DNA from 3 places in the Rahnella sp. AN3-3W3 genome. Region 1 is predicted to be linked to each of the others. Evidence: predicted binding sites of a transcription regulator. Region 1 holds the regulator's gene; each other region holds the start of a gene.
What was found. The regulator sigma-54, encoded in region 1, starts transcription at its own class of promoters, with help from an activator protein. The targets are predictions, from matches to a motif close to GTTGGCACANNTTTCGCTNT.

Region 2: hypA (hydrogenase maturation nickel metallochaperone HypA) is a predicted target of sigma-54. The motif match lies at 3,120-3,139, and genes of this name have one in related genera.
Region 3: UC15_RS08760 (circularly permuted type 2 ATP-grasp protein) is a predicted target of sigma-54. The motif match lies at 3,314-3,333, and genes of this name have one in related genera.

Annotation. Positions count from the first base shown of each region.
Region 1 covers NZ_JYDG01000029.1:9,499-15,203, reverse strand. Annotated here, with positions in the region: gene lptC (LPS export ABC transporter periplasmic protein LptC) at 1-485, shown strand, start outside; gene lptA (lipopolysaccharide ABC transporter substrate-binding protein LptA) at 463-1,020, shown strand; gene lptB (LPS export ABC transporter ATP-binding protein) at 1,026-1,751, shown strand; gene rpoN (RNA polymerase factor sigma-54) at 1,854-3,287, shown strand; gene hpf (ribosome hibernation promoting factor) at 3,311-3,598, shown strand; gene ptsN (PTS IIA-like nitrogen regulatory protein PtsN) at 3,697-4,179, shown strand; gene rapZ (RNase adapter RapZ) at 4,247-5,101, shown strand; gene npr (PTS phosphocarrier protein NPr) at 5,098-5,370, shown strand; gene UC15_RS10345 (transcription antiterminator) at 5,396-5,705, opposite strand, start outside.
Region 2 covers NZ_JYDG01000071.1:8,705-14,409, reverse strand. Annotated here, with positions in the region: gene hypE (hydrogenase expression/formation protein HypE) at 1-344, opposite strand, end outside; gene hypD (hydrogenase formation protein HypD) at 337-1,494, opposite strand; gene hypC (HypC/HybG/HupF family hydrogenase formation chaperone) at 1,494-1,772, opposite strand; gene hypB (hydrogenase nickel incorporation protein HypB) at 1,763-2,557, opposite strand; gene hypA (hydrogenase maturation nickel metallochaperone HypA) at 2,587-2,931, opposite strand; gene hycA (formate hydrogenlyase regulator HycA) at 3,260-3,730, shown strand; gene UC15_RS18750 (4Fe-4S dicluster domain-containing protein) at 3,901-4,509, shown strand; gene UC15_RS18745 (proton-conducting transporter membrane subunit) at 4,509-5,705, shown strand, end outside.
Region 3 covers NZ_JYDG01000023.1:29,940-35,644, forward strand. Annotated here, with positions in the region: gene UC15_RS08745 (proteasome-type protease) at 1-53, opposite strand, end outside; gene UC15_RS08750 (transglutaminase family protein) at 78-872, opposite strand; gene UC15_RS08755 (alpha-E domain-containing protein) at 872-1,813, opposite strand; gene UC15_RS08760 (circularly permuted type 2 ATP-grasp protein) at 1,807-3,258, opposite strand; gene ridA (2-iminobutanoate/2-iminopropanoate deaminase) at 3,467-3,853, opposite strand; gene pyrI (aspartate carbamoyltransferase regulatory subunit) at 3,909-4,373, opposite strand; gene pyrB (aspartate carbamoyltransferase) at 4,392-5,327, opposite strand; gene UC15_RS08780 (arginine repressor) at 5,574-5,705, opposite strand, start outside.

The DNA of each region.
Region 1 (5,705 bases):
ATGACGTCCAGCCGGCGGTCAACGATCAGGATCCGACCTACCAGAGCTCCCACACCGTCACGATGGTGTACGATCCGCTGGGTAGCCTGACGTATAAACTGGTTTCAGATCAGGTGAAATATTACACCACTGATCAGGTGACATGGTTTACCAATCCGGTAGCGACCATGTACGACAAAAACAAAGTCCCGACGTGGGTGCTGCATTCTGACAAGGCCAAGCTGACTCAGGATAAAATGCTGTATCTTTACGGGCATGTGCAGGCAGACAGCCTGACACCTGAGACTTCTCAGTTGCAAAGAATCAAAACGGACAATGCACGGGTTAACCTGACGACACAGGACGTTGCCTCAGATGATGAAGTAACGCTTTATGGCACAGGTTTTACATCTAACGGCATGAAAATGCGTGGTAATCTGCGTGATAAAACAGCAGAGCTGATCGAAAAGGTAACGACCTCTTATGAAATTCAAAGCAAAAAATAAAATCCGTAATCTCCTGATCGTCAGCTCATTGTTAGCCGTCAGCGTTCCGGCATTCGCCCTGAAAGATGACACGACCAAACCGATTACCATTGATTCGGCTAATCAGGCGCTGGACGTGAACACCAATACCGCGACCTTTACCGGTAATGTGGTGGTAAACCAGGGCACGATCCAGGTTAAAGCGGACAAAGTTGTCGTCATCCGCCCGCAAGGCGTTTCCGGCAAAGAAGTGGTTGAAGGTTACGGTAACCCGGTGACCTTCTATCAGATGCAGGACAACGGCAAGCCGGTAAAAGGCCATGCGCAGAAAGTCCGCTATGAAGTGGAAAACGATCTGGTGACCCTAACCGGTAACGCTTACCTTGAACAGCTCGACAGCAACGTGAAAGGCGACCGTATTACGTATTTGGTGCAGAAACAGCAAATGGAAGCCTTCAGTGATAAAGGCAACCGTGTGACGACCGTTCTGGTTCCTTCGCAGCTGCAACAGAAAACACCTGCAGCGGCGGGCCAGCCGACCAAAAAGAGTAACTGATTTTTATGGCTAAATTAATCGCAGAGAATCTGGCAAAAGCCTACAAAGGCCGCAAGGTCGTTGAAGATGTCAGCCTGATGGTCAACTCCGGCGAAATCGTCGGGTTATTAGGGCCAAACGGTGCCGGTAAAACCACGACCTTCTACATGGTCGTTGGCATCGTGCAGCGTGATGCAGGCCGTATTATCGTCGATGACGAAGACATCAGCTTGTTGCCATTGCATACCCGCGCCCGTCGCGGTATTGGCTATCTTCCTCAGGAAGCGTCCATTTTCCGCCGCCTCAGCGTGTTTGATAACCTGATGGCCGTGTTGCAGATCCGCGACGATCTGAACAAAGAACAGCGTAACGATCGCGCCAATGAACTGATGGAAGAGTTCCATATTTCTCATTTGCGCGATAACCTCGGTCAGTCACTGTCCGGTGGTGAACGCCGTCGTGTTGAAATCGCCCGCGCGCTGGCGGCGAACCCTAAATTCATTCTGCTGGATGAACCGTTCGCCGGTGTTGACCCGATTTCAGTTATCGACATCAAAAAAATCATTGAGCATTTGCGTGACAGTGGCCTCGGCGTACTGATCACCGACCATAACGTTCGCGAAACGCTCGACGTGTGTGAACGCGCTTACATCGTCAGTCAGGGCAAGTTAATCGCCCACGGCACGCCAGCCGATATTCTTGCTGATGAACAAGTTAAACGCGTTTATCTTGGTGAAGAATTCCGTCTGTGATCTGTGCCGCCGGAACCGTGCCTGTTTCGCCTTAAAATGAAACAGGCCGTCTCTGACAGAAGTGTTGCCGTTTTCACTCATCAACGGAAATAAAGCCAAGATATGAAGCAAGGTTTGCAACTCAGATTCAGCCAACAACTGGCAATGACTCCACAGTTACAACAGGCCATCCGCCTGTTGCAATTGTCCACGCTTGAGCTCCAACAGGAGATCCAACTCGCGCTGGAGAGCAACCCTCTGCTGGAACAAACCGACCTTCATGAAGAAATCGACTCGGTAGAAGCCACCGACAGCGAAGGGTTAGATACCCGCGAAGCACTCGAGCAAAAAGACATGCCCGAAGAGCTGCCGCTGGATGCGACCTGGGATGAAATCTATACCGCGGGCACGCCTTCCGGCACCGGTAATGATTACAGCGACGACGAGCTGCCGATTTATCAGGGTGAAACCACCCAGACCCTTCAGGATTACCTGATGTGGCAGGTCGAGCTGACGCCGTTCTCAGATACTGATGCGGCGATTGCGACGTCCATTGTCGATGCGGTCGATGACACCGGTTACCTCACCGTTTCTCTTGACGACATTCTGGAAAGCATCGGGGATGAAAACGTCACGATGGACGAAGTGGAAGCCGTGCTCAAACGCGTACAGCGTTTTGACCCGGTCGGCGTGGCCGCGCGCGACCTGCGCGACTGCCTGCTGATCCAGCTTTCCCAGTATGTGACCGACACGCCTTTCATCACCGAAGCCCGTCTTATCATCAGCGAACATCTGGATTTGCTGGCGAACCATGATTTCCGCGCACTTATGCGATCAACCCGGTTAAAAGAAGATACACTGAAAGGAGCGATGCTCCTGATCCAGTCTCTTGATCCGCGTCCGGGCCAGTCGATCAATACCGGCGAATCCGAATACGTGATCCCGGATGTGCTGGTGCGCAAAGTGTCAGGAGTCTGGACGGTTGAACTCAATTCGGACAGCATTCCGCGTCTGAAGATTAACCAGCAGTACGCCGCGATGGGGAATTCCGCACGCAGCGACAGCGACGGGCAGTTTATCCGCAGCAACCTGCAGGAAGCCAAATGGTTAATCAAAAGCCTGGAAAGCCGTAACGACACGCTGTTGAAAGTCACGCGCTGTATCGTTGAGCAGCAGCAGGCGTTCTTTGAACTGGGTGAAGAATTTATGAAACCTATGGTGCTGGCTGATATCGCCAGCGCCGTAGAAATGCACGAATCGACGATTTCACGCGTCACGACGCAGAAGTTTCTGCACAGCCCGCGTGGCATTTTCGAACTGAAGTATTTCTTTTCCAGCCATGTCAGTACAGACAGCGGCGGCGAGGCATCGTCAACCGCCATCCGGGCGCTGGTGAAGAAATTAATCGCAGCGGAGAATCCTGTAAAACCGCTCAGTGACAGTAAGTTAGCGACCCTGCTTTCCGATCAGGGAATTATGGTTGCACGACGAACCGTCGCCAAATACCGAGAGTCTTTGTCCATCCCGCCCTCAAACCAACGTAAACAGTTAGTTTGACCTCAACAGAGAAGGAAGACATTATGCAGCTCAACATTACCGGACATCACATTGAGATCACGGATCCCCTGAGAGAGTTCATCACGTCGAAGCTGGCCAAGCTTGAGCAGTATTTCGACAGGATTAATCAGGTGTATGTGGTGTTGAGCGTGGAAAAGGTGCAAAAAGTTGCCGAAGCGACTTTGCATGTGAATGGAGGCGAGTTACATGCCACCTCGGAACATCAGGATATGTACGCAGCGATTGACGGACTGGTTGATAAACTGGCCCGCCAGCTGAATAAACATAAAGACAAACTGAAACAGCACTGACATTCATGTAGCCAACCCTGTGCTACAAACCTTCGGGCATCGGCTTGTGACCTTCGGGAAACGAGCCGATATAGCTTTAAGGGTGAAACAGCGCAAAAGTGAAAGATGACATGATCAACGATATAGCAATGCAATTAACGTCGGTGCTTAATGCCGAATGCACCAAAAGCGGCGTTCATTGCGCCAGCAAAAAACGCGCACTGGAAATCATCAGCGAACTGGCAGCCAGACAACTTAATTTGTCGCCACAGGTGATTTTCGACGCTATTTTGACCCGTGAACGTATGGGCAGCACCGGGATCGGTGCCGGGATCGCCATCCCGCACGGTAAGCTGGAAGAAGATACGTTACGTGCCGTCGGCGTGTTCATTCAGCTGGAACAACCGATCGCTTTTGATGCCATCGATAATCAGCCGGTAGACTTACTTTTTGCCTTGCTGGTACCGGCAGATCAATGTAAAACCCATTTACATACATTATCTTTGGTGGCTAAGAAATTAGCTGATAAAACAGTGTGTCGCCGCCTTCGTGGTGCGCAGAGCGATGAAGAACTGTTCCAGATAATGACTGAAAACGATTAAATTGCTGATTCCCGGTACGGTGCCGGGAAAATGAATTCTGAACACTGAATGCCAGGGGAGTGACACCATGGTGCTGATGATTGTCAGCGGCCGTTCCGGTTCCGGGAAATCGGTTGCCCTACGGGCATTGGAAGACATGGGTTTTTACTGTGTGGATAACCTGCCGGTGGTGTTATTGCCGCAGCTTGCCCAGACCCTCGTTGAACGTAATACGTCAGCGGCCGTCAGCATTGACGTGCGTAACATGCCGGAAACCCCGGAAGTTTATGAGTACGCGATGTCACAACTGCCGGAGAGCTTCTCACCGCAGCTGTTGTTCCTTGACGCCGACCGCAACACGCTGATCCGCCGCTACAGCGACACCCGTCGTCTGCACCCGCTTTCCAGCAAAAATCTCTCCCTCGAAAGTGCCATTGATGAAGAAGCCGATCTGCTCGAGCCTCTGCGTTCGTCTGCTGATCTCATCATCGACACGTCCGAAATGTCCGTTCACGAACTGGCAGAAATGCTGCGTACCCGCCTGCTGGGTAAACGCGAACGTGAACTGACGATGGTCTTCGAATCCTTTGGTTTCAAACACGGCATTCCGATTGATGCTGATTACGTATTCGATGTACGCTTCCTGCCGAACCCGCACTGGGATCCGAAACTACGTCCGATGACCGGCCTAGACAAACCGGTGGCGGCGTTCCTCGACCGTCATACCGAAGTGCACAACTTTATCTACCAGACCCGCAGCTACCTTGAACAATGGCTGCCGATGCTGGAAACCAACAACCGCAGCTATCTGACCGTCGCCATTGGTTGTACCGGCGGTAAGCACCGTTCGGTGTATATCGCAGAGCAACTGGCCGACTATTTCCGTTCCCGCGGGAAGAACGTGCAATCCCGCCATCGCACGCTGGAAAAACGTAAATCATGACGGTAAAACAAACGGTAGAAATCAAAAACCGGTTAGGGATGCATGCCCGTCCGGCGATGAAGTTATTTGAACTGGTGCAGAGCTTTGAATCAGAAGTGATGCTGCGCAACGGCACAGGCATTGAAGCGGAAGCCAGCAGCGTGATCGCGCTGCTGATGCTCGATTCCCCGAAAGGTCAGAAAATCGAAATCGAAGCCACCGGGCCAGATGAAGAACAGGCTCTCAGCGCCGTCGTAAATCTGATTAATTCAGGTTTTGACGAAGACTAATAATTGAAGCACTATTTGAGCCGTATTAAATGCGGCTTAAACAGTCGATTGCAATGGCCTTGAAGCTTTCAAAATTCTCACTGCTCAGCAAACGGCTCATTGAGCGTTCCCGCACAAACGTCACGAACAAATCGTAAATCGCCATCGCTTCTTCGTAATCCGCCTTGCTGATCGCCAGCAGAAAAATCACGTGCGCGGTTTCCCCTTCTCCCCAGGCAATGCCCTGCGGCGAAAGCAACGTAATCACCACGGTTTTCTTCGCCAGCAGTCCCAGCGAGTGCGGCAGCGCAATCCCTTCGCCCAGCATGGTCGAGACAATCTCTTCACGCTCGACC
Region 2 (5,705 bases), on a different contig from region 1:
TTGTGCAAATCTTCCAGCGGCAGCCCTTCTTCGAGAATAAATCCGCAGGAAAGATATGCCGGTGTTGCGCCGCTGACGGCCAGGTCATTCGCCGTTCCGCACACCGCCAGCTTGCCGATATTACCGCCGGGGAAAAACACCGGATCGATGACATAGCTGTCGGTGGTAAACGCCAGCCGGTCGCCCTGCGCACTCAGGCTGGCAATCGACAAACGTGCCGCATCTTCGCGCTCGCTGAGCCACGGGTTATCAAAAGCACTCAGGAACAGGCGTTCGATCATCTGCTGCATCGCCCGCCCGCCGCTGCCGTGCGCCATGGTGACGACGTCTTTATGCTCACTCATCCTGTCCCACACCTTCTGTTGTTGTTTCTTGTGCTGCGGTTTCCTGATGCCGGTACTGATACCACGCGGCGCAGGCGCCTTCGGAGGACACCATCAGCGCACCAAACGCGTTGTGCGGCGTACAACCGGTGCCAAAAAGCGGGCATTCATGCGGCTTGCAACGTCCGGTCAGCACCTCGCCGCAACGGGAACGCGGATCATCCGCCACCGGCTGCGCCCGAGGTCTGAAGCGAATTTCCGCATCAAACGTTGCATAATCCCGGCTCAGGGAAATACCGGAGTCTTCGATAATCCCCAGCCCGCGCCATTCGCTGCTGCCGGAAAGCCGGAACACCTCGCGCATGGCTTCCTGTGCCAGCAGATTACCCTCTTGCGGCACGACGCGCCGGTACTGGTTTTCTGTTTTACACGATGCCTCGCAAACTTGTTCCACCAGCATCAGCACGCTTTGCAGCATATCCAGCGGTTCGAAACCGCTGATCACCAGCGGCTTGCCGAATTCTTCATTGATAAAATGATACGGTGCTGTGCCGGTCACCATGCTGACATGACCGGGTGCCAGAAAGGCATCGATGCGCACATCCTCCTGTTGCAGCAGGCTACGCAACGTAGGCATCAGGCTGATGTGCTGGCAGAAGACGGTGAAATTGTTCAGGCCTTCCCGCCGCGCCTGTTGCAGCGTGACGGCGGTCACCGGCAGCGTGGTTTCAAAACCCAGCGCGAAAAACACCACCTGAGACTGCGGATTTTCACGCGCCAGCTTCAGCGCATCCAGCGGGGAATACACCACCCGCACGTCCGCGCCGCGTTCGCGCGCCTGCAACAGCGAACCCTGTTTTCCCGGCACGCGCAACGCATCGCCAAAGGTGCAAAAAATCACCCCGTCATGCGCGGCGATTTCACAGCAGGCATCAATCCGCCCCATCGGCAGCACACACACCGGACACCCCGGTCCGTGAATAAATTCCAGCTGCGGGGGCAACAGTTTATCCAGTCCGAATTTGAAAATGGCATGGGTATGACCGCCGCACACTTCCATAATTTGCATCGGTTTTTCTGCGCTGTAAGGCAGATGAGCCGCCCGCTGATGCAGGCGCTGGATTAATGTTTTCGCCAGTTTCGGATCCCGAAACTCATCAACAAAACGCATTACCTTGATTCTCCTGCACCCAAAAATAAGGCGACGTCGGCTTCCACTTCTTCCATCGCATGCAGCGCGGCCAGCGTGTCCAGCGCTTCGTGCTCATCGAGCCTGCTCAGGGCAAAACCGACGTGGATTAATACCCAGCAGCCGATCAGCGCTTCGCGGTCGCCTTCACACACCAGCGCGATATTAACTTCACGTCGCAGTCCGCATACCTGCGCCCAGGCGTGATCGGGCTGATTTTCTTGCAACGCGACGATTTGTCCCGGAATGCCTATGCACATCGCTGCTGCTCCAGCCAGTGCAACCACTGATCCATCCCTTCGCCGGTAGTGGCAGAAAGCTGAATCACTTCAATCTGCGGATTCACCTGACGTGCATTGGCGATACAGGTCTCAACGTCAAAACTGACGTAAGGCAGCAAATCGATTTTGTTGAGGATCATCAGGCGGGAAGCGGCAAACATATGCGGATATTTCAGCGGTTTGTCTTCGCCTTCGGTCACGGAAAGTACCGCGACTTTGTGCAGTTCGCCGAGATCAAAACTGGCCGGACACACCAGATTGCCGACGTTTTCGATAAACAGCAGGCTGTTGTTGTTTGGCGATAACTGATGCAGCGCATCGTGAACCATTTGCGCGTCCAGATGGCAGCCTTTGCCGGTATTGACCTGAATGGCCGGAACGCCGGTGGCGCGGATCCGGTCGGCGTCGTTGGTAGTTTGCTGATCGCCTTCAATTACCGCGCAGTCGAAATACGGTGCCAGCCGGGTCAGGGTGCTGGTCAGTAAGGTGGTTTTTCCGGAACCGGGACTGGACACCAGATTCAGCGCCAGAATCCCCGCCTCAGCAAAATGCTCGCGGTTGTGGGCCGCAATGTGATTGTTCTTCGCCAGCACATCCATTTCGATATCCACCAGACGACGCGCTGCAAATGGCAGGCCGTGGGAATGGGCATGGGAATGATCGTGATGATGGTCGTGCGAAGGGTCATGAGAATGATGAGCGTGCCCGCTGCTGACGCCTTCAATACGAAGTTCGCCGCTGGCACAACCACAGGTACTGCACATAGCTTTCTCCCCGGGCAAACAAACGCCCGTTATTCGATTTCGATACGTTTAATTTTCATGCCGTCACCGGCAATTACCCGCAAATCGCGTCCGCCACACTGCGGGCAAATCAGCACGTTTGGGCTGAGCAGCGCGATATCCTGCTGACAGGTACGGCACCAGCTTTCTGCCGCCGGTGTGTCCAGATGCAATTCGCATCCCTGCGCCAGCGTTTCACGACACGCCAGCTCAAAACAAAACTGCACGGCCTCCGGTTCGACGCAGGAAAACGCGCCGATTTCCATCCATACCGCGGTAATTTTCCGCGCATTATTTTGCCGTCCGAACTGTTCCATTATTTCAACGGCATTCTGGCATAACGTTATTTCGTGCATTATTTCCCCTCCCTCGGGAGAACAATTAAGACTGGCTGCAATATTGATGCCAGAAATTTCGACACATTGCCTTTATGCAAAAACCTTCTCAGTAAACGATGTGCAGAAATAAGCCATCACCGCCCGTCATAATTGTCGAAATAAGGTGTCATCGACATGTCATTTATTTTCTTCGCTGACACAGAACCACAGCCAAAACCCTTCCAACCCGTTAATACACAAGCATTTATCAGAATAATTCAGAAACTGGCACGCTTTATGCCAACAGAGAGTTATACGTCGTATTTTCGTCGTCACCCGACATATCAATTAACAACGGATAATGAACATGAGCACTCTCAGCGAACTGACTACTAAAGCCGACTATATCGCCAGCAAAAACAGCCAGATGAAATCACAGTGGCATACCTATCAGAACAGCCTGATACAGGCCGTTACCACATCAAATAAAAAGATAAATCATGAGTTTAACTGTGGGGAGGAACAGGACATCCGCTTTGTGCTGTTCAATCATTTTGTGGTGAGTATTCATCAGGGCGATGACTTTTACAGTCAGGAGATCATCTACAGCCTGAACATGGCGCAAGGCCAGGAAGAAGTGGATTTCAGAGCCTTCGCGCAGGCCAGATTGAGTGAGGATGGCCGCGTGGACGGCACGGTGGACATCCATGATAAGAACGCCGTGCTGGAACATTATCTGAATAAAATCTCCGCTATTTATCAGTGCCTGTTTGATTCCCTGCACAGTAATCAGCCGGTGCATCCGCAACTTGAGAAATTACTCGGCCACGCCGGATAAAAAACCTAAAACATTATTTTACGGTCAGGTGGGAATAATCTTTTCACCCACAATATTGACCGGTATTTAACGGTTCCAATGCCGACATAAATGTCGAAATGTCAATTTAAGTGCCGATTTCGTCACCTTTGACGAAATACCAAGGAGACTTCATGCGCAATATGGCCGCCATGAATCAGTATGTGATCGCGGACCCCAAACTTTGTATCGGCTGCAATACCTGTATGGCGAGTTGTTCGCAGGAGCACGAGCTTCACGGCCTGCAATCCGAGCCCCGCTTGCAGGTGATGCGCAACCGGCTGGATTCTGCGCCGGTGATGTGTCACCAGTGCGAAGACGCGCCGTGCGCGCAGGTCTGTCCGGTGAACGCCATCACCCGTGAAAACGACGCCATTCATCTTAACGAGAGCCTGTGTGTGAGCTGCAAACTGTGCGGCATCGCCTGTCCGTTCGGGGCGATAACGTTTTCCGCCAGCACTCCTGTCGATATCCCGCGTGACTGCAATACCTCAAAAGCGCTGCCCGCACCGCGTGCGCCACGCGCTGTCAGCCCGTTTCTCGACTGCGTGCCAGGGCTTCGCGCCGTGGCGGTGAAATGCGATTTATGCAGCTTCAGCCCGGAAGGTCCGGCGTGCATCAAAACCTGTCCGACACAGGCCATCACGCTGGTTACCGCCAGCTTGTCTGAATATTCCAGCCAGCAAAAACGCCTCAATGCCATGAACGTTTTCCCCGCCGGACTGACTTCACTGAACGCCCCTGATACGGAGGCTAAATAATGACGACTCTATTTACCGGTGAACCGGCGTCGTTACTGGCGCTGGCGCTGCTGATATGGGTGCTGAGCGGCCTTGGTGGCTGGCTTCTGGCGTCCATGACGAAAATCAGCAGCCTGATTTTTGGCGCAGGCGGGATGGCGGCAACGCTGTGCGTTATCGTGGCGGCGTTACAGATTTTGCAGGGCGGTGTGGTGGTTCAGGCCGTACTGCCGGTGGTGCCTTTTCACGCTGAACTGACTGCGCTGAATGCCTTAATCCTGCTGGCGATGTCCGTCACCGCGCTGATGTGCAGCCTGTATGCCTGTGCGTGGCTGGCGAATGTGAGAGCCCCTAAGCGCGCCCGCACCGGTCTGATGTGCAATCTGCTGATGGCCGCACTGACAGCAGCGGCGATGTCGGCCAGCGCCGTGGAACTGATCCTGATGATGGAACTGGCTGCCCTGTGCGCCTATTTCATGATTGTTCAGGCCGACGATGTGAAAAGCCGCCGTGCCGGTCTGAATCAGTTTTTATCCGGCCGCCTCGGCACACTGTGTCTGATCCTGGCCTTCGCCCTGCTGCATCACGCCAGCGGCAGCGTCAATTTTGAGGTGCTGCGCCACACGGCGTTCACGCCGGGCATTAAATCGGCGGCCTTCCTGCTGGCGCTGGCCGGTTTCGGGCTGTACGCCGGGATTATCCCGCTACACGCCTGGGTGCCGCAGTCGCATTCCAGCGCGCCTGCTCACGCCGCCGCCCTGTTCTCTTCTGCGCTGATGAAAATCGGCATTATCGGCATCGTAAAAGTCGGTCTGGATCTGCTGGGCGCACCGCCACTCTGGTGGGGCCTGATGGTATTGCTTCTGGCAATCCTGACCGCGTTTATCGGCGGGTTGTATGCGCTGATGGAGCACGATATCCGCCGTCTGCTGGCCTATCACACGCTGGAAAACGTCGGGATTATTTTGCTCGGTGTTGGCGGGGCAATGACCGGCGTGGCGCTGAACCAGCCGGTGCTGGCTTCCCTTTCGCTGCTGGCGGGTCTGTTCCATCTGTTCAACCACGGGCTGTTTAAAACGGCGCTGTTCCTCGGTGCCGGTGAAATTGAAATGCAGACCGGCATAAAGGACATGGAAAAACTCGGCGGTATCGCCCGTCTGATGCCGTGGACAGCGGCAGCGATGCTGATCGCATTAATGTCGATGGCCGCGCTGCCG
Region 3 (5,705 bases), on a different contig from region 1:
TCTGACACAAACACCAGGCCTGAGGACAAGCGCATGGCCACACAGTAAGTCATAAAAAATTTCCTCAGGCGTCAGGTTTATTGTGGTACGTCGAGCATGGCAACGGCCGCGACAGTGCGCATGTCTTCGCTTCCTCCACCCAACCGGATACCACGGACCGGGCATGCATCAAGATAATCTATGCCGATAGCCAGTTTCAAATGCTGATTCGGTTTACAGGTGTTATTGGTGACATCAAAGCTCTGCCAGCGGTCATCCAGCCAGGCTTCCGCCCAGGCGTGCATGGCCACGTGTGTCGAATCTTCCGAGTAAAGATAGCCGCTGACGTAGCGCGCCGGAATGCCCAGACTGCGGCAACAGGCGAGGAACACGTGGGTATGATCCTGACACACGCCGGTTTGCGCCGAAAACGCCTGCGAGGCGCTGTCTTTGACCGTGGTGGTGCCCGGGTTGTAAGGCATTTTCAGCAGCAGTTCGCCCATCAGACTGCACAGACTTTCGTGCTGCGCCTGCGGACGGTAATAACGGCTGGCGAAATCGCGGATCGCGCCGTCAGCCAGCGTCAGCGGGCTGGTGCGTAAAAATACCAGCGGCGAAAGATGCCCGCAGTTGTCATCCTCCGTATTGTCTTCAATCTCGACCACGCCGTTGGCGACGATGGTGATCGCCTGATGCGGCTGATCCAGTGTCAGGACATGCAACACATTGCCGTAGGCATCTAGCGTGCGGGTGGCGTATTCCGGTAACGTCAGATCCCATGACAAAATCTTCTGATGGCTGGAATCCTGCGGGGTCAGGCGCAGGTATTGCGTGCTGTGTTTAACCTGCTGCGCATAGCTGTAATGCGTCTGATGCGTGACATTCAGTTTCATTATTGAGCCTCCAGATAGGTTTGATGAATGCTCTCAGCGATGGTATTGGTCTGGTCAAGGAATTGCATTAACCAGGGACTGAGGCCCATCTCAACAATTTCATCCATTTCGGTGAAACGCAGCTGAGCGTGAAGGGTATGAACACGGCGGCGGGGCAGATTACCCGCCGTGCCACCGATTTCCTCCAGCTGTTCGGCCATGATTTCGACACAGGAAAGCAGTGAGCGTGGTAGCTCGCGGCGCAGCACCAGCAGTTCGGCAATGTGCTTCTGGCTGAGTTGTTGCTTGTATAACGTGTGGAACGCTTCGCGGGCGCTGACGGCACGCAGCAACGTGTCCATCCGGTAGTATTCGCGCACCGGATCTTCATCGGCATTCAGCAACTGATTTTTGGCATCAAGCAGGCGCGCGGTGCTGTCTGCGCGTTCCAGCATGGTGCCGAGGCGGATAAAGTTCATCGCATCACTGCGCAGTAAGGTACCGAACATCGCGCCGCGAAACAGATGTGAGCGTTCCTTAACCCAGTCGAAGAAAGAGTCTGCACCGGCAGAACCGACGCCCTGACGGCGGATCAGTTTCATCTCAATCCAGGTGGCATTGATGCTTTCCCAGACTTCAGACGACAGGCTGCCGCGCACGGCATGCGCATTGTTCCAGGCCATTTGCAGGCAACTGAAAATGCTGCTGTGGTTGAAACTGTCCAGTGCGAAAAAGTTGAGCAGATTGCTCATCGTCTCCTGCGGATAATGTTCACTGAATAACGTGCGCGTGCCGGTCATGGTGAGCGGCACCAGCAGATCATTGTTTTCATCGCGGGCGTTGACGTCACGGATCGACATCATCGACAGCTTATTGGTCACGTCCAGCAGGCGTGCGATATTTTCGGCGCGTTCCAGATAACGCGCCATCCAGTACAGTTCGCTGGCTGTTCTGCTTAGCATGCGTCATCCTCCGTTGGATTTTCTTCCAGCACCCAGGTGTCTTTGGTGCCGCCGCCCTGTGATGAGTTCACCACAAGCGAACCTTCTGCCAGCGCCACGCGGGTTAAGCCGCCCGGTACCAGACGGATTTCCGCGCCGGTCAGGGCAAAAGGCCGCAGGTCGATATGTCGCGGTGCTAGTCCGTTGCCGACAAACGTCGGGCAGGTGGAAAGCGCCAGTGTTTCCTGGGCGATGTAGTTTTCCGGGCGGGTACGCAGTAAATCGCGGAAGCGTTCAATTTCCGCCTTGCTGGCGGTCGGGCCAATCAGCATGCCGTAACCGCCTGCGCCATGAACCTCCTTCACCACCATTTTTTCCAGATTCGCCAGCACGAAAGACAGATCGCTTTCCTTGCGGCATTGCCAGGTCGGCACGTTATTGAGGATCGGATCTTCCGCGAGATAGTAGCGGATCATCTCCGGCACATACGGGTAGATCGATTTGTCATCCGCTACGCCGGTGCCGATTGCATTCGCCAGCACCACGCCACCGGATCGATAAACTGAAAGCAGGCCGGGAACGCCGAGCATGGAATCGGCGCGGAAGGCCAGCGGATCGAGGAACGCATCGTCGATACGCCGGTAAATCACGTCAATTTTGCAGGGGCCAGCGGTGGTGCGCATAAACACCGCGCCGTCTTTGACGAACAAATCGACGCTTTCCACCAGTTCAACGCCCATTTGCTGGGCGAGGAAACTGTGCTCGAAATAGGCACTGTTAAAGCGGCCTGGCGTCAGTACCACAACGGTTGGATCGTTGACCGGCGTGCTTTCGCGCAGGGTTTGCAGTAAGTGGGATGGGTAGCGGGACACCGGCGCGATACGCTGTTCGGCAAACAGTTCGGGGTATAACCGCATCATCATCTTGCGGTTTTCCATCATGTACGACACGCCGGACGGCGTACGCAGGTTGTCTTCCAGCACGTAATATTCGCCATCGCCGCCGCGCACCATATCCGTTCCGGCAATGTGGGCGTAGGTATCGCGATGAAGATCAATTCCCTGCATGCACGGCTGATACTGATCGTTGGCCAGCACCTGTTCCGCCGGGACGATCCCTGCTTTGAGGATCTTCTGGTCGTGGTAAATATCGTGCAGAAAAGCATTCAGCGCCTGAACCCGCTGGCAGATCCCGCGATCGAGCATTTGCCATTCGCTGGCCGGAATAATGCGCGGCACGCTGTCGAATGGGATCAGCCGTTCCGCACCATCATCTTCGCCGTAAACGTTAAAGGTAATTCCCACCCGATGGAACAACAGCGCCGCTTCCTCTTTTTTGCGCTGGACTGCCTGTTGATCAGCTTGCTGCAACCACTGCCAGTAGGCCTGATAATGGCTGCGGTGCTTGCCATCCGCCATTAACATCTCATCAAAAAAGGGTGAATCGGAAAGGTCAATCTTGATCATCATCACCTCACAAACTGGACAGGCTGCAATTGAATCGTTCAATAACAATGAAGATCAGGCATAAAGTGTGCCAGCGTGCAAAACGGGCTGAAAATCGGGGAAAAAAAGACGGAACTGCTTAATTATAGAGCGTGAAAGGGTTTCTTTGCCTGAAAATGGGGCAAAAAAAACCAGCCCGCAGGCTGGTCTGGTGCATGGCTGGCGCGAATTAACGGCGGACGGCGATGGCTTCGATTTCGATTTTTACGTCTTTTGGCAGACGGGCAACTTCAACGCAAGAACGCGCCGGGAACGGAGCGTTGTGTTCAGTGAAGAACGCTTCGTACGTGGCGTTAACGGTGGCGAAGTCATTCAGATCTTTCACGAAAACGGTGGTTTTCACGATGTCTGAAACTTTCAGACCAGCGGCTTCAACGATCGCCTGCACGTTTTCCAGTGACTGACGTGCCTGCGCAGCGATGTCGTCGGCGACCGCGCCGGTTTTAGGATCCACAGGGATCTGGCCGGAAGTGATGATCATGCTGCCCAGATCCACGCCCTGAACGTAAGGACCGATAGCGGCAGGGGCGTTTTCAGTGCTGATTTCGCGGGACATAATGTCTCCTGATTTGAGTTAAAGTGAATAAAAAATTATCCCTCAGTATAAAGGGTTAATCATTGTTCAGCACCACCTGATGCTCAAACTCTTTCTCGCAGTATTTGCATTTCAGGTGCACGCCGTCCGCACGCTGCTTGACTGCAAAGCTGGAATCCACCGGTTCAAAACGGCTGATGCAGTTGCCGTTCGGGCAGCGCAGCACGCCGACAATACGGTCCGGCAGCGTCGGCATCAGCTTCTTCACCACGTCGTAATTGTCGATGCGGTTCACCGTCGCACGCGGGGCATATACCGCCAGCTGATTGACCTGTTCGTCGGTCAGGAAGGTGTTTTCGATTTTGATAATGTCTTTGCGGCCAAGTTCGCCGGACGGCAGGTTCAGGCCGACGGTCACACGTTGTTCAGTCTGGGTGAACTTGAACAGAGACAGCAATTTAAACCCGACCTGTGCCGGAATATGGTCGATAACGGTACCGCATTTGATCGCTTCAACCTGAAGTTTATTGTCGTGCGTCATAAAGTTTTCTCCTCAAGTTTACTGTGCAGTGTCTGCGTTCAGAACCAGCGCCAGCAAAGCCTGACGCGCAAAAATCCCGTTTCCGGCCTGCTGGAAATACCAGGCGTATGGCGTCTTATCCACATCCGGCGTGATTTCATCGATACGCGGCAGCGGATGCAGCACTTTCAGGTGCGGTTGGGCATTCGTCAGGTCGGCGGCGCGCAGCACAAACTGGGCTTTCACGTTGGCATATTCCGACGGATCCAGACGCTCTTTCTGTACGCGGGTCATGTACAGGATGTCGATTTCAGAAACCACTTCATCAATGCTGCTGTGCAGGCTGTATTCGATGCCTTTCTCTTCCAGCAGGCTCAGGATATAGCCCGGCATTGCCAGCGCATCCGGGGCGATAAAGTAGAAGCGGTTACCGTTAAATTTCGCCAGCGCCTGCGCCAGGGAATGTACCGTGCGGCCATATTTCAGGTCACCGACCATGGCGATTTTGATGTTGTCGAGACGGCCCTGCGTTTCCTGAATGGTGAACAAATCCAGCAGGGTTTGCGTCGGATGCTGGTTCGCGCCGTCACCGGCGTTGAGCACCGGAATACCGCCGGAGAATTCGGTTGCCAGACGTGCCGCGCCTTCCTGCGGGTGACGCATCACAATCGCATCGACATACGTGCTGATGACCGAAATGGTGTCGGCCAGCGTCTCGCCTTTTTTACCCAGCGACGTGTTGCTGCTGTCGGAGAAACCGACCACCGAGGCACCCAGACGATGCATTGAGGTTTCAAACGACAAGCGGGTGCGGGTTGAGGCTTCGAAGAAACAACTGGCGATCACTTTGTGTTTCAGCAATTCAGGCTGCGGGTTGGCTTTCAGGCTGGCAGCGGTATCGAGAACCAGCTCCAGCTCTTCGCGACTGAGATCGTTGATCGAAATGATGTCTTTCTGATACAGCGGATTGGCCATAGTCATTCTCCTGTTCTTTACGCGTAAAAAAGTGGGGCACTCAAATTCCGGACAAAAAAAAGCCCCTCAATGAGGGGCTTTCAATAAAACGGTAATACCACGGAAGAACAACGGCAGCGGGCTGCCTGATGGCACGGCGTTTGGTCGATCATCTGAGCACAAAACGTGGCGATTGTTCATGGGTTCTCCCGGCAAATTGTGGCGCATTATAGGCGGCTCACTGTCGGCGTCAAGCGGAAAAATGGCCTAGGGCAATCGGTTGCTGCTGTGGTTTTCCTTTATCGCCAGTATCCGCCTGATTGTCCTGCAAACTCTGTCGAGCGCTGTCGTTTCCCGTGGTGCTACCAGCACGGAGGTGCTCGACGCGATCACCCCGAG